4 regions of the Paenibacillus sp. FSL R7-0273 genome follow, and region 3 is predicted to be linked to each of the others. Evidence: riboswitches for the same ligand, from Rfam matches in the RefSeq annotation. Region 3 holds a riboswitch; each other region holds the start of a gene.
What was found. Region 3 has a riboswitch for cyclic di-AMP ahead of R70723_RS00140 (resuscitation-promoting factor). Riboswitches for the same ligand answer to the same signal wherever they lie in the genome.

Region 1 (5,779 bases), 820 kb from region 3:
ATGATCCGGTCCGGGTCTACCAGCAATTTGCTACACTTGACGGCATTTCGAACGGACGGGCGGAGATTATGGCTGGGCGGGGCTCATTCATCGAATCCTTCCCGCTGTTCGGCTACAGTCTTGACGATTATAACGAATTATTTGAGGAAAATCTCGAGCTGCTGCTGAAAATCCGCGCCTCCGAAAAGGTAACCTGGCGCGGCGGCCACCGCCCGGCTATTGATAACCTGCCGGTCTACCCGCGTGCAGTTCAGGACCCGCTGCCGGTGTGGATTGCCACAGGCGGCAATCCCGAGTCGGCTATCCGGGCAGGCATGCTCGGTCTTCCGGTAGCCTTCGCCATCATTGGCGGCATGCCGGAACGCTTCGCACCGCTGGTGAAGCTGTACAAGGAAGCCGCGGCGCGTGCTGGGCACAATCCTGACAAGCTGCAGATTGCCACCCATTCCCACGGCTTCGTCGGCGAGACAACCGAGCAGGCTGCGGCTCTGTTCTATCCTTCCACCCAGGCTCAGATGAATGTAATCGGACGCGAACGCGGCTGGGGCCAGAGCTACAACCGTGCTACCTACGACGATGCCCGCAGCCTGCGCGGAGCACTGTATGTCGGCGACTCCGAGTATGTAGCAGAGAAGATCATTCTGCTGCACAAAAACCTCGGTGTAACCCGCTTCTTCCTCCACGTCAACGTCGGCACCATGCCGCACCGCGAGGTTATGCGCGCGATCGAGCTGCTCGGCACCAAGGTTGCCCCGATTGTACGGCAGGAGCTGGCCCGGAAATAAACCTGTACCCGCACAAAAGAGATGCTCTGCAGACCGTCCCCCGGCCTGTGAAGCATCTTTTTTCTGTAACAATGTATATCCTGAGCTATACTTAACCGCCGATGGAGTCAAATTTGCTCACCACACCGTTTTTATACACTTGAATGGCATTGTAATCCCTGCTGCTGTTCCCCAGCTCGAAAAATCTTATTTGCCCCAGCCGTTTATCCGAGTACTCCGTCGTTCCAAGCTCGTTCACGTCCAGTCTTAACAAATGATCCTTTAATTCCGTCTTCAGTGACTCCAGATATTTCGCTTCCTCATCTTGGCCGGCAACCAGATGATTAACAATGAGATAGGTCTGCTCGCCAGCAGGTGAATAGAGATACAGTCCGCTTTTATCCTTGATCTGGTCTACAAAGCTTTTAGCCCCACTGCTAAGCTGCTTTAATTCTACCTCTTTGGGCGCTCCTTTAGCTAAGCTGCTGCATCCCGCTATAATAGCAACCATAAAGATACACAGACAGCTTGCTACAGCAGTCATTTTTCTCATTACGCTCCTCCTTAACCCGCGCCGGATTTATTGCGAACCCACTGTATACGTCACGGTCTTCACTTTTCCGTCAGGCAGCGTGGCATAAGTGAAGGTCATCAGATTCCCCTCCCGCTTCTTTAGGACAAGCATTTTACTAAGATAAAAATCATCCGATCCGTCTGCCCGGTCCCACTCTTTACGGTCCCCGGCACTGATCAGTTGCGCACTAAGATTGATGCCTGTCCCGCTTGCAGTATTAATGGCATACAGCTGTGTGTTTGTCATGAATCGTGCCAGGATAATATCCTTTGCCGCATATTCAATAGTGTATTGTCCTTCTATGCCTGTGATGGCTTCCAGATCAAACAGCTTGCCCAGGCTGCCGTCTGCATTAATGTACTGTACGCCGGCACCATCGGTCATGTAGATCTGGGGGGTTTTTAGCAGAGGAGCCTTTATGTATGACTTGATATTATAGTGATAGTCCATCTGCTTTACAATTGTGCCGTCTTGAATCAGCGCCTGGTAGCCGTTGCTTATGTCCTGGAACATTGCATAATGGTTATCGGTGAGCAGCAGAAGCTCCGTACCCTTACCTACATTCTTAACCTCAAGACCATGGGTATAAATCAGATCAGCAAACGGCAGTTCTCCGATCAGCACCGGCTTTCCGGAAGCAGAGATACTATAGAAGACATTGCCGTTCTTTTGTGACACCCAGTAGGTTCTGCCTTGAGCCGAAGCAACCGAATAACGTAGCTCATCCACAATGTTCAAGCTGCCGCTGTCCTTGTCATAAACCGTTTTGCCGCCCAGCAGACTGACTGCTGATACCAGCGGTACATAGATTTTACCTTTGAGAATATGCGGCGCCTTAGTCAGGCTTGCTGCAGTACCGTCTACAGTTGCGCTAACAGTACCGGCAGTCAAAGCAACCTCGCGGCCGGGACGGATCAGCTTAGCCGACCTCGTGCTCTGATTCCAGGTAAGGGCGTAGCCCATCGTCTGTGCCAGCTGCTGCAGCGGAACAAGCGTAGTACCAGAAGTAACTACCTGGCTGCGGCCCAGTGAGGTCTCTTTGTAATTCAGCTGAATAACGCTGGCCGAGGCTGCAGATGCTGCTCCCGGACTTAAAGCAATAGCCGCTGCCAGAATGCCGGCAGCCAGCTTCCAATTTTTCATTATGTAAGTCTCCCCTATAATAGAATAGCTTCTGTACTATTGGACGAGCGTAAATGGAAAAAGTTTCAATATACAAGAGGCTTTCTCCAAATAAAAAACACCCCTCCGTTCCGCAGAGCTACTGCAGACAAACAGGGTGTCGTTGGTGTTCAATGCTACTGGTTAATCAAATATGGAATCACCGGATACGAGATCAGATTACGGTCTCTAGAGGCAGCAGTGATTACGTCGCTGTATGCGCTCAAAACGCCATTTTGCAGCAGAACCGGACGGAAGCCCCGCTCGCTTGCCCCGTTGTAGGTAAACTGCACGCAGTGCTCCATCGAGAAGCCGGCGATGATCAGCAGCTCGACACCATGGTCGTTCAGCAGCTGCTCCAGCCCTGTTTTCCAGAATGCATTAGAGTGCTCCTTGGTTACCTTCAGATCACTGTCCTTCACCTGAATTTCCGGAATGATATTGTAGCGTTCCCTGGTAGCTTCCTCTATGCCCTCAATATCCTGAATGTGAATGACCAGCTGATCCTTCTCCCGGAGCATGTCTGCGACATAATTAATATATTCACAGCCGCGGTCCAGCGTCTTCTGATCGACCGAATCCCGCACATAGATTTCCTGCATATCAATAATCAAATAACCCAGCTTCATCAAGGTCCTCCTTGTTGTAAAAAGATATGCCGATATCGTACAACATAATCAGACGGAATACCAAATAACGTTTAATTAAAACTAAACTGTAAAAAGATAGCCTTGCAGCTGACGCCAACAACTTTGACTTAAGCAAACTTTGCAGGTTATACTTGAACTACGCTTAATTTCCAGCATTTCCAGCTGGAAAGCGGGGGAACCAGTCAATTGGGGCGAATCATTGAGATCAGCAATGTAGGGTACCATCTTACCCGAGTCCGTCAGCTAACCTCGTCAGTAGTGGATGGGTCTGCTTTTTTATGTTTCTAATAACATGAGACCCTTGTGCTAAGGGTCTCTTTTTGTGTTCTTTAGAGACCCTGCTGGCTAACAGTTTGGCTTTTGACATCAAGGCTCCCTATTGTCTCGCCATTCTGAGAACAAAGGAGAGATTCATGTGCAAAAGGTACGATACATAACCGACATTAACAAAATGGAAATACTGCCCGAAGCAGAAAGAGCCCGGCTCAAGGAGGTCACGGACAAATTTGTGTTCCGGGCGAACGACTACTATCTGTCCCTGATAGACTGGGAGGACCCGGATGATCCGATCCGCAGGCTCGTTGTTCCCGGAGAGGGAGAGCTCATGGAGTATGGGCAGTGGGATGCCTCCGATGAGGAAGCCAACTATGTGGTGCCGGGCTGCCAGCATAAGTACCGGACTACCGCCCTGCTGATTGTCTCCGAGGTCTGCGGGGCCTACTGCCGCTATTGCTTCCGCAAACGGCTGTTCCGCAATGATGTCAAAGAAGCCTCCTTCGATGTCACCGCCGGAATTGAGTATATCGCCGCCCATCCGGAGATCAACAACGTTCTGCTGACCGGAGGCGACAGTCTGATCCTCTCGACAACCAAGCTGCGCTTCATCATTGAGAGCCTGCGGGCCATCCCGCATGTTAAAATCATCCGCCTCGGCTCCAAGCTGCCGGTATTCAATCCGATGCGTATCTCCCAGGACCCCGAGCTGCTGGAGCTGATCCGCACCCACTCTACTGTAGAAAAACGAATTTATATTATGGCGCATATTAATCATCCGCGGGAAATCACACCTGAGGCCAAGCGGGCCGTAAGAGCCCTGCATGACGCCGGGGCAATTATCGTCAATCAGACTCCGGTGCTTAAGGGCATTAACGATGACCCTGCTGTTCTGGGTGAGCTGCTGGACCGCCTGTCCTGGGCCGGAATCACGCCCTACTATTTCTTTATTAACCGGCCGATCGCCGGCAACCGTGAATTCGTCCTGCCGCTTGAGCAGGTATACCGGATCGTCGAAGAAGCCAAAGCCCGAACCTCAGGCCTCGGCAAAAGAGTCAGGCTTTCCATGAGCCACTCCTCCGGCAAAATCGAAATTCTGGCCATTGAAGACGGCAAAGCCTATCTTAAATACCATCAGTCCCGTGATCAGGAGTACGGAAAATTCATGATCCTCGACTGCCCGGAGGATGCCGAATGGTTCGATGACCTGCCGGGGAATGAGCAATACTGGAGCAAGCCTGTGAAGAAAAGTACGGGTGTCACTGCATGTAATGCAGCGTTACAGGAGACTGTTATTGCGAAGTAAGACTCACTATTAAAACAACGATAGCCCCGGAGATTGGATTATCCCGGGGCTGTTCAATATTTCCGCTATAAGCTCTACTCCAGCTCAGCCGGTTTAACAATTGCTGGGATCTTATTATTCTTGGAGTATTTCGCTTCAATCTTGGTAGTGTATGTATCCTTCGCTCCGTCAGCTGCTAATACATAGCTCAGGTCAACAGTCAGCTTCTCTGTCTGCCATGTCTTGGTATTGACGAATACCTTCCAGGTTACACTCTTCGGCTGCAGGGTCTCCCCATCCCAAAGATTCTCCTGATCATATAAGGTAATGACCGCCTTAGCTGCCGCCGGATCAGTCAGTGTAAACTGCATAACAGTCTGTGTTCCGGCAGTACTTATTTTCATGGATTTTTTGTAGGCTTTGACGGAATCCAGCATGGCTGCAGGATCATACTGGCCTTTGGAGTAAAAGGTATTCCACTCTGCCTTCTCCAGGTCAATCCAATACTGCGCCTCAGGATCAATCGGCTCTCCGTCGCCGTCCGTTACAGTATCAGTATTGCTAAGCTCTTCACTACTTTCATAGTCTCCTTCAGAATCTGCGATAAGCTCGCTGCCGTCTACCAGATAGTAGGACTCCTTATCATTTGCGTACAGCTCATAAGAAGTCTCCAGCAGGCTGACTTTTACACTTCCTGCTGCAGCAAAGGCAGGCAGGCGGTTAATATCCAGATTGAGCGTGTTGGTATTGCTGATCTTCACGCCTCCGCTTTGTACATCCTGTTTCTTGGTCACATCAATGTGAAAATTCTTAAGTGTCTTTGCTGCTGCAGTTACCTTGCTGATCACCTGATCGGCCGTTAATGCTTTAGCCGCAGGAGCCTTGGCAGCCGCTGCCGACACTGTATCAGAGCCGGACACCCCTTCAGCCGCTCCCGACAGCAGCACAACCCCCGCTACCAGACTTGTGCCGATTGTTTTTAGTACCCTTTTCATCCCGAATCTCCCTCTCGGATTGCAATGCCCGCCACAGCAAACCTCTCCCAAGGCTGCCCCTCCGGCTATCCGATCAT
Region 2 (5,779 bases), 3.3 Mb from region 3:
CATGCTGCAACATCCGGATCATTACCGTGACCTGCTGGTGCTCTTTTCTGTTATTATAGCGCTTCTGTCCTGCTTCTCCTCTCTGGATCTAGCCGAACGGCTGATCCGGGACAGCCGGGGACATAAATTTATTCTAATGCTGTCCTGCTTATTCGGAACGGGCATGTGGAGCATGCACTTTATCGGGATGCGGGCGATGCGGACGGACATAGCCGTTGCCTATGATTTCCCCTTACTGCTGTTGTCGCTGATTGTTCCGGTTGCAGCCTCTTATGCGTTCTTTTTGCTGCTCAGCAGCCCGCACACCCGAAGTCGGCTGTTTTTGGTGTTCGGCGGTGTGCTTTTCAGCAGCGGGCTGCTGATTATGCATTATTGCGGCATTATGTCGATGAAATTTTACGGGAATTATGAGCAGAGCCTGCTCTCACTTCTGATCTCCTTTGGCTTTGCGCTAATTGTTCCGGCCATAGTCTGCTTCTATCATCCGAGGTGGATTGCCGGACCGTACAATATGTTTACATTGCCAAAGGTACTGCTGGTGCTTACGCTTGCTGCCTGCCTGAGCGCATCCCATTATGCAGCAATGAACGGGGCGGTATTCTCGGCTTCCGGGACTTTCAATTACAGCGGAACTGTCCCGCTTTTGCCTGATTCCCTGCTGGCAGTCTCTTTGGCTGTATCCTTTCTGGTCATTGTGACAGCTGTTATGATTCTGCTCTACAGAGACCGGCAGCGAGTCCTTTTCTCAGCCAGCTTCAATGAGCAGCGTTATACAGCCTTATTCGACTCCAGTCCTGACATGGTGCTGTGCATTGATCCGGTCCGCCGGAAGGTCATCAGCTCTAACCCGTCCCTGCTGCAGACAACCGGCTACCGCAACGAGGAGCTGGGTGATTATAAGAGCATTTTCTGTACGCCGAAGGATGAAGCCATGCTGAAGGAGGCGGTAGGCCGTGCAGTGTCAGGCCATTCCTCCAAAATCGAGCTTGAGGTGAAAATAAAAACCGGCGGAACTATAATCTGCAGCACCACCGTATTTCCGCTCGTCCACGGCAACCAGAAGCTGGTATATCTGGTTGCCGAGGATATCACGGCCTTTATCCGGTTTCAGCAGCAGCTGATCGTAGCGAAGGAAGCGGCAGAAAGCGCGGACCGGATCAAAAGCGAGTTCCTGACAACCATGAGCCACGAGATCCGTACGCCGCTGAACGGCATCATCGGGATCAATCAGCTGCTTGCCGAGGATGCAGTAAATCCGGAACAGCAGGAGCTGCTGCAGCTGCAGTTTAACAGCAGTCAGGCGCTGCTGAATGTCATCAATGATGTACTGGACTTTTCCAGGCTGGATTCGGATGGTCTGCAGCTGTGCAGTGAAGCATTTCCCCTGCAGGGCTTGCTTGCGGAATGCTCCGGGCTGTTCGAGGCCGCGGCCAAGGAGAAGGGGCTGCAGCTCCGGATGAATGTGGATGGAAATGTCCCTGATTATGTAAAAGGAGACAGCCTGAGAATCCGCCAGATTCTGGTGAATCTGATCGGCAATGCAGTCAAATTCACACCGGCGGGTGAGGTGGCGGTGCATGTCGGATTCAGCCGTTCGCAGGGAATCGAGGGAGAATATACCTTCCGGATCAAGGACACCGGTATAGGCATTCCTGCTGACAAGCTGCCCTTGTTGTTTCAGCCCTTTACCCAGCTGGATGCCTCGTATAACCGGCTCTATCCCGGAACCGGTCTGGGTCTTGCCATCAGCAGAAAGCTGGTGGAGCTGATGAACGGACGGATTATTATGTATTCCGAGCCGGGCAGCGGGACGGAGGTTGTCTTCAGCCTGAAGCTTGAGTCCGCAGTGACGGAGCCTGAGCAGTCTCAGGACTTCGAAGAGACGGTCTCCCTGGAGCTGAATACGGAGGCTGTGTAAGCCCGGGTTTGCCAAAGTGAGAACTTTAATTATATAATTTTAAATTATATGATTCATATTTAAGCGGTCCTCAGGACAGAAAGGAACTCTCACTTGGGCAAAAACAAACGCAAAAGCGCTGCACTTCCTGCAAAAAGCAAAAATGAGCAGCTTGTAGCGCAAATGGAGAAGCAGAAGAAGAAAACACTGATAGTGATTGTTGCTACGATCGTGCTGGTGGCGGTTATTTTTGCCGGGCTATTCATGCTGGCGAACAAAGACAGCTCTACAGCAGGCACAGCAGCTGAGCCTGTTGAATTCAATTACAGCACTCTGACAAGACTCGGCAGTGAGGATGCTCCGGTCAAAATCGTCGAGTTCGGCGATTATAAATGTCCAGCCTGCGCCCAGTTCGCAGGTGTAATCAAACCGCAGCTGGTGCAGGAATATGTCAATCAGGACAAGGCAGCCCTGTATTTTGTAAACCTGGCTTTCCTCGGGCCTGATTCCACAACGGCTGCCCTTGCAGCATTGTCTGTGTATAATCAGAACAGCGATGCCTTCTGGAAGTACTATGATGCAATTTATGCGAATCAAGGCGATGAGAACAAGGAATGGGCTACAGCCGATTTCCTGGTTGAGCTGGCACAGAAGGAGAATCTGCAGATTGATTATGATCTGCTCCGCAAGGATATTGAAGAGAAGACCTACAAGAGTCAGATCGACAGTGAAATTCAGCTGGCAACAGCATCCGGTGTATCCTCTACGCCATCGCTGTTTGTGAACGGGGTAATGGTCGATGAGCCGTTCAATATGGAGGCGATTGACGCCCAGATTCAAGCCGCGTCCAAAGCGGTGAGTGCCGAGTGACAAGCTTTACTGCCTTTTGCCGGCGACATTGTCTGTATCTGGCCTGGTTTGTATCCATCATTGCTGTGGCCGGAAGCCTATACCTGAGCGAAGTTTTGAAGTTCGAGCCCTGCAAGCTATGCTGGTTCCAGCGTATCTTCATGTATCCGCAGCTGTTTCTGCTGGGAATTGCCACATACCGGGGGGATAAAAAAATTATCCCCTACGTATTGCCGCTGAGCATCATTGGCGGAAGCATCTCCATCTATCACTATGCGGAGCAAAAGATTCCTGCACTGAGCAAGGTGCTTCCGTGTACGATAGGCGTTCCCTGCAATGAGGATTATATTAATCTTCTCGGCTTCATCACCATTCCGCTGATGGCCTTGACCGCCTTTGTTCTGATTACAGTTCTGCTCTGGACAGGGCGCAAGGAAACCGACGCAGAATAAGCTGCCGGCAGGCGGGCTTTAAACGCTGATCATTCCTGATTTTTTTGTCACAATTAACATCCAAAACACGCTAAAACCAAGGTACAAAGGGATAATGCAAGAGAATGAAAGATCTCTTCATCCCCGATCTTGGAATTGCGGGTTTTGGATGTTTTTTCATGTCTTTTCATTTGTTTCACAGCTTTACTGGAAATGATTTGTAGACTATCATTAAGCCTTGTGAGAAGTTGAATATGCGCTGAATTTTCCGCAGGGAAATCGGGGGAACCATACTTGGCCGCAAGGCCGACGGGGTGAATCGGAAGCAGGCTCAAAAGCCTGCAGCCGTAGGGCTTTCCACAGCCCGAATCCGCCAGCTAACCTCGTAAGCAAAGGTGGGATAATGACCATGCCATAAGCATGCGGATCATTTCCGTAGGCTTATTTTTTTGCCTGCATTTATGAAAATCCACCTATGAAAGCGATGAAAACAGCGCACGGTATAACCGGTTCAACTAACAAAGAGAGGAACTGTTACAACAATGGTAAGCAAGGTAAAGCGGCTATTGATCGGGCGTCCGATGAAATCCAATGAGCTCGATCAGGAAAAGCTATCCAAGGTGAAAGCGCTGGCTGTCCTGTCTTCTGATGCGCTCTCGTCAGTAGCCTACGGAACGGAACAAATTCTCCTGGTGCTGGTGGCTGCAGGCTTCACGGCCATCTGGTACTCACTGCCAATCGCGCTTGCCGTACTGGGCCTGCTGGCCATCCTCATTTTATCCTACCGGCAGACGATCTTTGCTTATCCGCAGGGCGGCGGGGCCTATATTGTAGCTAAAAGCAATCTCGGTGTCCCCACCGGCCTGTTAGCAGGCGGCTCGCTGCTGGTCGATTATATTCTTACGGTTGCCGTCAGCGCCTCGGCGGGCACGGACGCGATCACATCCGCTTTTCCAGCCTTGCATGATCATACTGTACTTATTGCTGTATCCGTCATTTTGCTGCTAACGATCGTCAATCTGCGCGGGGTTACGGAATCGGCCTCTTTTATCGCAATCCCGGTATATTTATTTGTCGTTTCGATCTTCTTTCTGATCGGTGCCGGGGTGTTCAAATATTTGACCGGCGGCGCCCATGCCAGCGTTCCTGAAATCGGCTCGGCCGTGTCCAATGTCAGCCTGTTCCTGCTATTGAAGGCCTTCAGCTCCGGCTGCTCAGCCCTCACCGGGGTAGAGGCGGTATCCAATGCCATCCCGAACTTCAAGGCTCCTGCGGAAAAAAATGCTGCCAAAACGCTGATGATGATGGGGCTTATCCTCGGTCTGATGTTCACAGGTATTACCCTTCTGGCTTACTGGTATGGGGTTACCCCGGATGAAAAAGCCACAGTAGTGTCACAAATTGCGGAATCAACCTTTGGCCGCGGCGGTTTGTACTTCTTCATTCAAGGGGTTACAGCTGTCATCCTATTCCTGGCTGCAAATACGGCTTATTCGGCGTTCCCGCTGCTGGCCTTTATGTTTGCCAAAGACAAATATCTGCCGCATGCGTTTATGGTGCGCGGAGACCGGCTGGGCTTCTCTAACGGGATTATTTTTCTCGGCGTCCTGTCGGCAGTGCTGGTAGCCGCTTTTCACGGAAATACTGAAGGTCTGATTCCGCTGTATGCAGTCGGCGTATTCATTCCGTTCACGCTGTCCCAGCTCGGCATGATGGTCCACTGGTTCAAAACAAGACCCAAGGGCTGGCAGAATAAGTTTGCGGTTAACACGGTCGGTATGCTGACCACACTTACGATCACCCTGATCTTTATTATTACGAAATTCTCCAGTGTATGGATGGCGTTCATCTTCCTGCCGGTGGTTATGTTTGTCTTTCACCGGATTCACCGCCATTACCTCAATACTGCGGATCAGCTGCGGATTTGTCCGGCAACCGACAAGCCCTGTATTAAAGGCAGCACAGTAGTCGTTCCTGTGGCGGGTGTGACGCGCGCTGTACTGCATTCGATCAGCTATGCCAAGTCCCTGACGGATAATGTGGTGGCTGTATATGTTGGGTTTGATGAAGAAGAGATCCACAAGATGGAGCAGAAGTGGGAGGAATGGAATCCGGGCGTGCGCCTGATCGTTCTCCGTTCCCGGTACCGGAGCATCATCCGTCCGCTGGTGAAGTTTATTGATACCATAGAGTGGAAGACTGCTGCTACAGACCATATTACAGTGCTGATTCCGCAGTTTATTACGAAGCACTGGTGGCAGGCCGTCCTCCATAATCAGACCAGCCTGTTCATCCGCTCTTACCTGATGAATCAGAAGGATATTGTAGTGGCAACAGTGCCCTATCATTTGCACAAATAGACAGGTAATTCAAGCATCGGCTGCTTCCGTTAATAACGGGGCAGCCTTTTTGTGTGAACTCTTGTACAACTTTCAGATATTTGCGATAATGATAAATGAGAAAGAATATCAGTTGAGTGATAAAGAATTTCAATTGAACCGGACTAATACAAAATACAACTATACATAAATATTTAAGGAGTGGGATTATGTCAGAACGTTTGAACACAGAGCAGCTAAGTATCGGGTACGCGGAAGCAACC
Region 3 (5,779 bases):
GCCTGCTGCCCGCGCTCGGTAATCCGGGTAGGCGGCACCTGCACCAGATCATCCAGAGGGGAATCCGCCAGCAGGCGGAACTCAGTCCCCTTGATAACAGCTGCATTCTGCACTATATTTTCTACCCGGAAGGTCACATCTCCGCCATATGATTTACGAACGACCAAGTCTCCTAAATTCATTACAACACCACCTCTACCCCATCGTATGGGCAAAGGCCGCTGTTGGTTCATAAAAGGGCGCTATTTAACACCGGCAGCCAGCAATACCTCACTCAGCCGCGCATACTCGGCAATACTCAGCGTCTCGCCGCGGCGCACCGGATCAATTCCTGCTTCAGCCAGCAGCGCCTCCAGACGCTCCCGCCCCTCTCCCGGAAAGAAGCGGGCCTTAAGGTTGTTGGCAATGGTCTTGCGGCGCTGCGTAAAGGCGGCTTGCACCACATCGAAGAAATGCTTCTCATCGGCTACCTCCACAGGAGGCCGCTCACGCACCTTCAGCCGGATAACCGCAGATTCAACATTAGGCTGCGGAATAAACACAGTGCGGGGCACGATACAGACCAGCTCCGGCTCGCTGTAGTATTGGACTGCAATGCTGAGGCTGCCGTATTCCTTGCCGCCCGGTGAGGCTACCATACGCTCGGCTACCTCCTTCTGGATCATAACGACGATATTATCAAGCGGCAGCTTCTCCTCCAGCAGCTTCATAAGTATAGGTGTTGTCACATAATAAGGCAGATTGGCAACAACGCTTACCTTGTCCACTCCGGCAAAATCCTCAGCGAACAGCTCCTGCAGATTCACCTTTAATACATCATCATTGCGGACTTTAACATGAGGATATGCCGCCAGCACATCCCGCAGAATCGGGATCAGCCTGCGGTCGATTTCCACCGCTGTAACTGCGCCTGCCTCAAGGGCCAGCCGTTCTGTCAGCGCCCCGATGCCAGGCCCGATCTCAAGGGCACCTGAAGCTGAGCTGAGTCCGGCTGCGCCGACTATCTTGTCCAGAATGTTCTGGTCAACCAGAAAGTTCTGGCCCAGGCTTTTTTTAAATGAAAATCCGTACCGCTGAATAATTTCCTTCGTCCTTGTCGGGGACGAGATATGGTCATGTCCGCTCATGTAATGTTGCCTCCCTGATCAATTTGCTTGAGAGCCGTTTGAAACTCTTCCGGGGTGATCCCGAACATGGCCAGCCGCTTAAACAGCTGCTTGCCGTTACAGTAGCCAATGCCAAGTACATTGCCAAGCGCCATTCTCCGCTCTGCCGCTCTCGGGTGTACCAGCATCCCTGCAGCCATAAGCTCGTCCAGCCCGATTAGCGCAGGCGCTCCCTCAAAGGAGGTGTGCACATTGGCAAGCGCATGGCGTATCGCCTCTGGTGAAGCATTCTCCACTCCAATATCGCCCTTTCGGGTTGCGTCCTTCTCCGGAATAAAAGCATGCTTGCAGCCCGGCACCTTGGACGAAACAATCTTGCGTATGCGCTCACCGGCATGGTCGGGATCAGTTAGGATAATAATCCCTCTGCGCTCCATGGCCAGCGCAATTTTGGCAATGACCCTGCGGTCCACCGCAGAGCCGCCCGTCTCTATCGTATCGGCCTCTACCGCCCGCTTGACGGCAACCGTGTCGCTTTTGCCCTCGACTACAATCAGTTCTTTAATCATTGTTAAGCTCCCTTCGCTTACAGCAGAAACACAAAAAGAAGAGGATTCGCTCCCCTTCTTTTTGGCTAAAGAATGTATAAGTGATGAGCTAGCCCGTTCATAAAGTGCTACCCTCACTATATCGTATAAACCGTTAATTTGCAAAAGACTGCCGCCTTAATTCAGTTCCGGCTTCACGGGTCCAATCACATAGACTGTCCGGGATTTGCGTCCGAAATTACGGGCGTGGCTCAGTGAATCGTAGTAAACATCGATCTTATTGCCTTTAATGGCACCGCCTGTATCCTCTGCACGGCGGAATCCCAATCCCTCAATGTACACCCACCAGCCGATAGGAATAACATTTGGATCAACAGCAATAGTACGGCCTTCAGTTACGCGTGTTCCGGAAGCCGTTTTGGTTCCAATGCCTGGCTCTTCAGAAGAATATGCAGTCATCGATACATTTTTAATCATTTTCTTATACTGGAAATCTACGCCTGCCTTGTGCACGACGTTGGTTGTTGCCGCTACTTTTTTAGCTGAGCTGGAGGTAGTTGACTTGGTTTTCGTAGTGGTTGTCGCTGCAGCAACAACAGGTGTCGGAAGCTTCTTGGTACCAACGGCAATAATCTTGTCTTTGGTAACGGTCTGCACTTCCTTGCCGATCATGGTCTTGGAGACCAGCTCACCATCCTGATAGATCTTCTGGTAATGCTGGATGATGGCACCCGGCTTGCCTGCCTGTGCAACTCTTACGTCTCCCTTATACAGGGAAGGATCTGCGGTTTTGATGACCTTGAAGGGCAAGCTTACTGTCTGCTGTACCGTTTGCTTGGTAATACGGACAATCTTGACTTTCATGTCAGGTGTCACTGCGGTATCTAGCGAAGGGAAAATCTTGTCGTCGCCGTCCATGCTGTAGCCCAGCTTGGTAATGGCATCTCCGAGTGAGTCCTCGGTGGTATAAAGCGTCTTGGTCGCGCCGTCTGCAGTAAGCGTAAGCTTCTGGGCACGGGTAATGGTAACACGGTCGCCATCCTGTATTTCAGCGGTAAGGCCTATAGATACTACGTCATGCGGCGTCAGCGTAATCTGCTCCTTGGCCAGCACGTCGCTGAGCAGTGCTTCACGCGTTTCGAGCGTACGCACTTCTCCGTCTATTACTAAGTTAATTACTTTATTTCCCTGACCGTATACGTAGAGCATAATTAACAGCGCGATAACAATCGATACCGCACCTGCAAGCGAAAGTACGCGGGGATTCACTTGCTTTAACCGTAATGCGAAAGACCTGCTGGATGATTGCGAATCATGGGATACTTCTGGTTGGAATACGCCCATTCTCTCCATCCTCCTTACATAGCCCCGTCGTCCAAATAGTATATCAAAGTTGACTGAATCATATCTGACGAAACTAAGTTTGAGATTGCAACAGGATACGCCCGCATAACTTCAGCGTTTCCTGCTCATGGATCGCCTGCCCGGCATAAAGACTCCCAGAACCTGTTATATAACAGTATGCTGGGTACATCCGCGTTATTCATAACAAAAAAAGCCCAAAAGAGTTCTATAGAGGACTCTTTCGTGGCTTCTCCGGGTGTTAAGATACGCGGGAATGTGTATGCACGAGGTTTCCTCTCTTACTTGCGCTTACGGGGTTAGCTGTCGGGTTCGGGCATAAGAGAGACGCCCTATCTCAGGTCACCCGCTCACGGCGGTTGCCCTCAAATTCACCCCAAAGACCACGTGAAGAAATCAAATAAAGTCTGCGGCATTTCTCTGTTGTACTCTATGTACGCCCATGCGGCAGTGCATTATTGGTTCCCCCGTTCTCCATACGGAGACTCAGCGAGACGATTCATGATTCAGTGACTGTCACAGTAACAACAGCTCACTGCACTGAAAAGATGATATCCTGTTTTGATGCATGTTGTAAAGGACGGTTCAACCACGTTTACGCAAAAAAATGATTAAAATATTGTAATATTCGGCCATTTTAAGATTAAAAAGATTTAATATATCGCTTATACTTCTTTTTTCACCTGTTTTTCTCCGGATTTCAAACAATCCCAAATCGTTCCAGTGCGTTCGCATACGTAATTTCCGCTAATTCCTGTAAATCAATCCCTTTTATTTCCGCCGCTGCTTCTGCAACTAATTTTACATAACTGCTTTCATTCCGCTTGCCTCTGAAGGGGTGCGGAGTCAGATACGGGGAGTCTGTTTCGATCAGCAGCCGGTCCAGCGGAGTCTTAGCCAGCACCTCTTTTGGCACCCTGGCATTCTTAAACGTGACCGGTCCGCCGAAGCCCAGATGGAAGCCTAGATCAAGACACATTTTTGCCGTTTCCCAGCTTCCGGAGAAGGAATGCATAACACCGCCCACTTCATTGGCCTTCTCCTCCCGCAGAATCCGGACGACATCCTCATGGGCGTCACGGTTATGGATACAGATTGGCATGTTCAGCTCGCGGGCCAGCCCGATTTGCTTACGGAGCACCTCATGCTGCACTTCTTTCGGGGAAGTATCCCAGTAATAATCCAGCCCGATTTCCCCGATGGCCACTACCTTGGGGTGACTGCAGAGCGAAGCGATCCATTCCAGATCCCCGTCCTTCATGTCAATCGCATCGACCGGATGCCAGCCGACGGCTGCATAAATATAATCATAGGTCTCTGCCAGCTTCATGGTGGTCGGGATCGTCTCCCGGTTGAAGCCGATATTAATCATCTTCGTCACTCCGGCCTCTCTCGCCCGGGCGATAACCTCCTCGCGGTCCTCGTCGAATTGCGGAGCATCCAGATGGGTGTGTGTGTCAAATAAGCGCATCATGCAGCTTCCTTTCTGTCCTTATTTCTATGATGAATACCAACTTTTTTTGTATTATTTTGCAAAAATCTCAGCGATGGAGGGCGGCAGCTGTGAAAGAGCTTTCTGCAGCTTATCCTGCGGGAAATAGAGATGATACCTGCCGCGGTGAATCCCGCTTATAGAGCGGACAATATCAGAGACCTCGGAGATTTCCTTCAGCCTGTCATGGCGGTCAAGCAGCAGAATCTGTTTGCTGTCAAAAGCATCACCCGGCCGGAATACATCATAGGGGAGATCTGTCGGAAAATCAATTTCCAGGTCATATTCTGCATTCAGCCCGGCTGCGGCAAAGCTGCGGCGGATTTCGTCAATTGTCTCGGTATCCAGATTGTCGGTCTGTACATATTTATACAGTTTACGATGTATAAAACGGCTGCACAAGTCGCTTAGCAGCTCATCCTGCTCAAGGGTCCACTGCATAAAGGCGGTCTGTATCATCGCTTCATCCAGCAGCAGGTACTGCTGCACGGTTACCTCGCTTCTGAATAAGTCACTTAGCGGTTCAATCATGAAGCCGAAGGAATATCCTGACTGGAAGAGCTCCTTGGCTCTGCGCAGGATCTGCCGCAAAATAATCTCCGAGCTGCGGGTCACCGGATGAAAATAGACCTGCCAGTACATCTGGTAACGGGACATCAGATAATCCTCTATGGCATGCATTCCTGATTCCTTAACCACAACCCTGCCATCATAGGGGCGCAGCATTCTTAGAATCCGGTCAATATCAATCGTTCCGTAGTTAACTCCGGTGTAATAGGCATCCCGCAGCAGATAATCCATCCGGTCGGCATCAAGCGGGCCCGATACCAGATTGACGACAATCTCATGCTCATAGGTTTTGGCGATTACCGAAGCCACCTTCTGCGGAAAATCCTCGGCTACCTCCTTTAGAATTGCTGTAATTTCTGTGTCCTCCAGAATAATCCGGCAGGTCCAGTCCTCATGATTCATTTCAAACGCTTCTTCTATAGAATGGGAAAACGGGCCGTGTCCCAGATCATGCAGCAGGGCTGCACACAGGGTCAGCAGGCTTTCCTCCGGCATCCAGTCCTTATAACCGCTCCGCTCAAACTGTGAAATAATTCTCCTTGTAATTTCGTACACTCCCAGCGAGTGAGAGAACCGGCTGTGCTCCGCACCGTGAAAGGTGAGGTAAGAGGTGCCGAGCTGGCGGATCCGCCGCAGGCGCTGGAACTCCTTCGTATTAATCAGACGCCAGATAATCGTTTCCTGAACATGAACATAATTGT
Region 4 (5,779 bases), 500 kb from region 3:
AAGGCGGGAAGCGCATGCCGGCATGCGACTTCCCGCCTTTTTGTTCTGCCCCCCTAAGAAGCGCTCTGCTTCAGCAGCGCCTCCTCCGGTCTTAGGGTCAGATCAGCCTGCCCGCCCACATCGCGCTTCTTGAGATCAGCTTGCGGAACGGCTGAACCGAGAAGGACGGCAGATGATGACCCGGCATCAGATAGACCGCCCGGCCAAGTCCGAACTCATGGCACCAGGCCGCCTGCCGCATCGCTCCGCCGTGCAGATATTCTGCGAGCACCGTTGTCTCAAAATAAGGGTGCATATCGAAATAATAAGGCTCGTCCTCAATCACAAAATCATCAATTCCCTGCACAATCGGATGCTCCCGCACGGCTGCCGGTATATTGAGCCCGAGGGCTGTATAGTCCGGATGATGGGTAAAATGCCCGCCCAGCATTGCACCGAGCTCCGGATTGCGCTGCATGGATATCCCGTTATGAACCACCAGCAGGCCGCCGCCTCCGGCAACATAAGCCAGCAGTGCCCCGCTGTGGGCAGGCGCGATTTTATGATCGGAGAACTCCGTATAAGAGACCACCAGGGAATAATCTTTAAGACTCTGCGGGTTCAGCAGCCCGAAATCCTCAGATGCATCGACTGTAAATTCCGGCGACAGGATCTGCTGAAGCTCCTGATCGACTCCGGCAAACGGGTGGTACTTTACCGCTGTATAGCTGCCGATTGCAAGGGCTTTCAATTCAGACATGAATAATGACACCTCTCCATCCATTAAACTGTTTCATTTCATGTTACGTCCCATTCACCTTAGCACTTCCTCCATGTTTTTACAAACGGCTTTTGCTTTAATTTTGAACTATGTTACAATCATCCTTACAGGTTTCATTTCTTATTACAGGAGGGTGATATACAATGTCTATTCAACAGCTGCATACTTCTGATGAACTGCATAATTATGTCGGCCAGCCCGGCAAAAAGCTGCTTTTCAAGCACAGCACTACCTGCCCGATCAGCGCTAAGGCGCATGAGGAATTCCAGGCTTATGTACAAAGCTCGGATACACCGGCGGCCATTGTCCATGTCATTGAAGACCGTCCGGTCTCCAATCAGATTGCCGAGGAGTTCGGCATCAAGCATGAATCCCCGCAGATTTTTCTGCTGGAAGGCAGCGATGTGAGCTGGAACACCTCCCACTGGAAAATCACCCGCTCTGCCATCAAGGAGGCCGTTGATAAATGAGCCAGCCTGTAATCGTCTACTCCACTGCAGGCTGCAGTGACTGCAATCAGGTTAAGCAGCTGCTGACCAATCAGGGAATTCCTTTTGAAGTACGCGATATTATGGCAAGCGCCGTCTATCAGGAGGAAGTTGAAAAGCTTGGTTTTATGGGCATTCCTGTAACGGTATCCGGTGACCGGGCCGTCAAGGGCTTCAACCTTCCTGAGCTTGAGGAACTGATCGCCGCTGCCAGATAACAGCCTTTAGTACCCAGTGTCATAAAAAAAGTATTCCCTGGTCCGAAGCCCGGGGAATACTTTTTTTATGGTTAAACCATATAGCAGAATCTGCACACGGTTGGCCCGCTACATCCAGTGCCCCCTTATTCACACTCTGCCGCCAGATGGCTGACATGCCCGCTGTGGCTATAGATGACATTGTCGGCTCCAAGCCCTTTATAGACCAGCCTTGGCCGCATGGAGGTCGTAATCACGGAAATCGGCCCGGTCGTCCAGGTCCGGCACATCTGCACATAACGGCAGCATAATGCGACACTGCTCTCAAACAGATAGATCCGGCCTACCGGAAACGGCGGTCTGAGCCAGGTATGCAGATGCCGGGTGTCCACCTCAAAAATCACCTCTACCCCCAGCTCCGCCAGCCGCTGCTTCTCAGCCGGATTGTTGGCAAGCCCCGCAAACCTTGCCCCCTTCGCAATCAGCAGCTTAATAAAATGCTCTCCCGCCTTCGTAGGCGCACAAATGAGGATATAATCTTCCTGAGCGTCCATTGCCATCTCCATTTTCGTCTCCCCTTCCCTCTTACTTCTTTATCTAAATTTTTCTATAAGAAAACAGCAAAAAACCGCAAAGGATTCCCTTTGCGGTCCGGTTAACGGTCACAATATACTGATCCTCTCTGCAATACGCTTACGAGGTTAGCTGCCGGATTCGGGCGTTGAGAGTCGCCCTACCTGTCCTCTGCAGGAAGCTTCAGCGCTTCTCACAGACTCAAGGATTCACCCCATAACCGGCCCCGCCTGCTTGCCCGCAGCCTCCGGTTGTTGGTTCCCCCGCTTTCCGTTACGGAAATTAAGCGGATTTCATATGTAGTTATCTTTTATCTCTTTTTCCCTTTACCGCTGCTCTTCTTGCTGCTCTTTACGAACCGCAGGACAGCCATCAGGCAGCCCAGGATTCCCAGACCCAGCAGCAGGGTCTGTAACGCACCCAGCAGGGTGCTGCCATCCGGCTGAAGCAGACTGCTGGCTACGATCAGCAGGGCGGAACCGGTAACTAATACCGGGGTTTTTACATTCAGGTTCAAGACTACCACTCCTTAGTACTAAGGGTACACTATCGGCGGCCGGATCACCAGCCCCTCGCAAGTCCTGCTGCCGCTAATCAAGAAAAAGATGCCGATCCTCTCCGGATGGGCACCTTTTTTCCTGCTGATATGTTATTTCCGGACCACAGTATAACCCTTATCCTGGAGCAGCTTGATAATGCCATGCTCACCCAGGTAATGCGCCGCACCGACTACAATGAAATACTCTTCATTCTTGCCGTTCTTAAGGTAATCGTCAATTTTGTCAGCCATACCGATGTTGCGGTCAACCAGCATCGCCTTGTAGTATTCCGCGTCTCCGGCAAAGCTGTTGGTCAGCTGCAGCAGCTGCTCATCATTGCCTGATTTCCAGATCTCGGCCATCATATCTACACTCTGATCAATCACATCATAATTCTCTATTGCTGCGAGAAGATTAGCCTCCTGCAGCTCTTTGGAGAAGTTGTTGAACATACCCAGCTGGGATTCATAGGATTCCAGCTCCACAACCGGAATTTTCCGCTCAATCGCCTTCTGAATGAAGTACAAGTCAATTCCGGCTGAAGCCTCGTAGCCGGCCGTCGCTGCTTTCAGGCTGCTGAGTGTCGTTTCTGCCACCCAAGGCTTGAACTGGTCCAGCGCATTGGCCTGAACACCTGCTTCCTTAAGCACCTCACCCAGCTTGGCATATGTCTCGCCGGAGATATGATCCTTCAGCGTCGTGCCGTCCTGATACGTCCCCATTTCCAGAACCAGCTTCTGCGATGCCTCATCAGCCGCCTTGCTGATATCAATTTCTACACCAAGATAATCAGACTCGGCAAAAGCCTCTTCAAATTCCTTGCTCAGCGGATAGAAGCTGTCATCGGCAATATGCATGGAGCCGACCAGATACACCGTGTTGCCGTTGCTTTCGACTTCCCACATGAAGCCGCGTCCGCCTTGCGTACTTACAGCACTCTGGCTTCCGCTGCCTGTAGTCTTGGTCTTCAGAACAACCGTACGGGTCTGCGTATCCCAGCTGACCTCGTAACCCGCGGCATCACCTAGAACCCGGATAGGTGCGTAGGTCACGCCGTTAATTACGGTAAGCTTACTTTTCAGAGTAACGGACTTACCGTCAACAATGGCATAGATTGTGTCGCCCGCCGCATTCTGCAGCTGGGCATCCATCGCTTCAAGCGTAGCTCTAAGCGGAACAAGCGTAGTGCCCTGATTGTTGACCGGTGCGCCTGCCTTGTATTCCACGACCTGATTGTTCACTTTTATTGCCGGCTGCTGCGGGGCGGCCATGGCCGGAGCTGCTGTTGCGGTAAGCAATCCTGCCGATAGGGTAAGAGATAATAGCATTTGTTTCCAGTTTCTCATGTACCTTGTCTCCTTTAGCTTCATATAGTCAACATAATATAATTAAGCAAATATAGGATAGTAGACACAGGGATGACAAAGTTTGTTATTCAAATACAAGGGATGCGTTACGCTCTGCTTCTGCGCTCTTTGGCCATTCCCCACAGCATTGCAAACACTGCTGCAGCACTTAATCCTACGGTTAGTCCTTGTATGAAGTCACGTACTGGGGAACCGTTCGTATCTATTACCAGACCGAACATAATCATGTTCAACGCGCATACTGCAAGAAACAGGAAGTTTTGATTTTTTTTACTCATCATTGTAATTGCTCCTCTTATTTTTATTTTTGTATTAGATTTTGTAGGCCTTCATTGCTTTTCTGATCTCTTTAATGCTTGGGCGCTTGCCGTACATCAGTACGCCTGTGCGGTAGATCTTCGCTGCCAGCCAGCCGAATGCAAAGGTTGTTACCAGCAGAATGACCAGCGAGACGATAATCTCCCAGAAGGCGACCTGGCCGACTCCGATACGCAGCAGCATACTCAGCGGTGAGGTGAACGGAATGTAGCTCGCTACCTTGACCAGCGTGGTATTCGGAGCCCAAATGCTGAACAGCGGAACATAGAAGTTCACGAAGCCGATCATCATAATCGGTGTGATAGCCTGGCCGAGATCCTCTGTACGGCTGACAATGGAACCGACCGCCGCGTAGATAAGTGCATACAGGAAGTAGCCCAGGATATACAGGATTAATCCGTAGACCAGAAGCGAGATGCTAAGCTGGCTCATATCCAGCTCGAAGTCAGCCAGAATACCCGAGTTATGCGGCAACATCAGATTCGCGGTTACACTTACTGCAATGATTGCGATTTGCATCAGTCCGACCAGGAAAATACCGATGACCTTGCCGAACATCTGGGTTAACGGCGATGCGCTCGTAATCAGAATCTCCATGATGCGCGAGCTTTTCTCTGAGGTAACCTCTGCCGAAATCATGTTACCAGTCATCATAATGGACATGAAGAACAGGATCAGAAGGACATAGACAACTACGTAGTTGATCGTTGCCGCAGTCTGTTCAGCCTCTTCCCCGGCCTGGGTACCATCGGTGCTGAGCTCCTGTGTAGCAATTGTTACCGGGGCATACATAGCAGCAACCTGGCTGTCTGTCAGCTTGTCACCAACGATCAGCTGTGTATTGACCGCCTGCAGGGCGCTCTGCAGATACGTCTGCACTTCTCCGCCAAGCTCACCGTCCTCGTTGTGGTAGGTTACAGGCGGAAGCCCTTCGCCAGCTGCCTCTCCAAAGGTGAGATAGCCTTCAATGTCACCTTTATCCAGACCTTCCTTCAATGCGGCATCATCCGCCGAAGAAAATGATGTGAACGTTACTGCAAACGTATCATCGTTGGGATTAGCGGGAGCCGAAGATGACAGAAGCAGCTCGGCTGCCGGATTCCCGGACTCCGCAATAACTGCAATCTGGCTGCGGTTGCCGCCGCCTTCCGCAGTGTCCTCTCCCTTAAAAACTTTGATAAAGTAGGGAATATTCATACCGATACTCAGCAGAACCACCAGAATCAGCGTTGTTATAAGAAAAGCCTTGGTCTTTACCTTATTCTTAAAAGTAAATCCGATAATCGTCCCCATCTTATTCATTTGATTCACCCACCGCTCTGATAAAGATTTGGTTTAGCGTCGGTTCCTTGATCTCGAAATGCTCGACCTCTCCGGCAAGAATAGCCTGCTGCAGAATGCGCTGTGCTGCGCCAATCTCACTGATTGATAATACATAGCCGCGTTCCTGCCGTTTCACTGCAGTAACCCCGGCAATCCCCTCCAGTCCGGCAACCTCGCCGGCTGTGCGCAGAATAACCTCTTCACGCGGGTAACT

Region 1: it holds a riboswitch for cyclic di-AMP, as region 3 does, so the genes downstream of both, R70723_RS27840 (KamA family radical SAM protein) here and R70723_RS00140 (resuscitation-promoting factor) in region 3, are expected to answer to the same signal.
Region 2: it holds a riboswitch for cyclic di-AMP, as region 3 does, so the genes downstream of both, R70723_RS17030 (APC family permease) here and R70723_RS00140 (resuscitation-promoting factor) in region 3, are expected to answer to the same signal.
Region 4: it holds a riboswitch for cyclic di-AMP, as region 3 does, so the genes downstream of both, R70723_RS02345 (hypothetical protein) here and R70723_RS00140 (resuscitation-promoting factor) in region 3, are expected to answer to the same signal.

What each region holds. Positions count from the first base shown of each region.
Region 1 covers NZ_CP009283.1:6,494,504-6,500,282, forward strand. Annotated here, with positions in the region: gene R70723_RS27820 (LLM class flavin-dependent oxidoreductase) at 1-785, shown strand, start outside; gene R70723_RS27825 (hypothetical protein) at 877-1,317, opposite strand; gene R70723_RS27830 (copper amine oxidase N-terminal domain-containing protein) at 1,345-2,481, opposite strand; gene R70723_RS27835 (cysteine hydrolase family protein) at 2,637-3,128, opposite strand; cyclic di-AMP (ydaO/yuaA leader) riboswitch at 3,279-3,422, shown strand; gene R70723_RS27840 (KamA family radical SAM protein) at 3,565-4,728, shown strand; gene R70723_RS27845 (DUF6612 family protein) at 4,803-5,702, opposite strand.
Region 2 covers NZ_CP009283.1:4,031,479-4,037,257, reverse strand. Annotated here, with positions in the region: gene R70723_RS17045 (ATP-binding protein) at 2-1,918, shown strand; gene R70723_RS17040 (thioredoxin domain-containing protein) at 2,012-2,767, shown strand; gene R70723_RS17035 (disulfide oxidoreductase) at 2,764-3,198, shown strand; cyclic di-AMP (ydaO/yuaA leader) riboswitch at 3,425-3,584, shown strand; gene R70723_RS17030 (APC family permease) at 3,720-5,537, shown strand; gene R70723_RS17025 (ABC transporter ATP-binding protein) at 5,726-5,779, shown strand, end outside.
Region 3 covers NZ_CP009283.1:27,518-33,296, reverse strand. Annotated here, with positions in the region: gene yabG (sporulation peptidase YabG) at 1-182, opposite strand, end outside; gene rsmA (16S rRNA (adenine(1518)-N(6)/adenine(1519)-N(6))-dimethyltransferase RsmA) at 243-1,127, opposite strand; gene rnmV (ribonuclease M5) at 1,124-1,675, opposite strand; gene R70723_RS00140 (resuscitation-promoting factor) at 1,832-2,998, opposite strand; cyclic di-AMP (ydaO/yuaA leader) riboswitch at 3,290-3,518, opposite strand; gene R70723_RS00135 (TatD family hydrolase) at 3,717-4,487, opposite strand; gene R70723_RS00130 (HD domain-containing protein) at 4,542-5,779, opposite strand, start outside.
Region 4 covers NZ_CP009283.1:530,767-536,545, reverse strand. Annotated here, with positions in the region: gene R70723_RS02360 (ThuA domain-containing protein) at 98-739, opposite strand; gene ytxJ (bacillithiol system redox-active protein YtxJ) at 904-1,230, shown strand; gene R70723_RS02350 (glutaredoxin family protein) at 1,227-1,466, shown strand; gene R70723_RS02345 (hypothetical protein) at 1,592-2,011, opposite strand; cyclic di-AMP (ydaO/yuaA leader) riboswitch at 2,119-2,317, opposite strand; gene R70723_RS02340 (hypothetical protein) at 2,329-2,535, opposite strand; gene R70723_RS02335 (TraB/GumN family protein) at 2,668-3,903, opposite strand; gene R70723_RS02330 (hypothetical protein) at 4,011-4,205, opposite strand; gene R70723_RS02325 (ABC transporter permease) at 4,237-5,544, opposite strand; gene R70723_RS02320 (ABC transporter ATP-binding protein) at 5,537-5,779, opposite strand, start outside.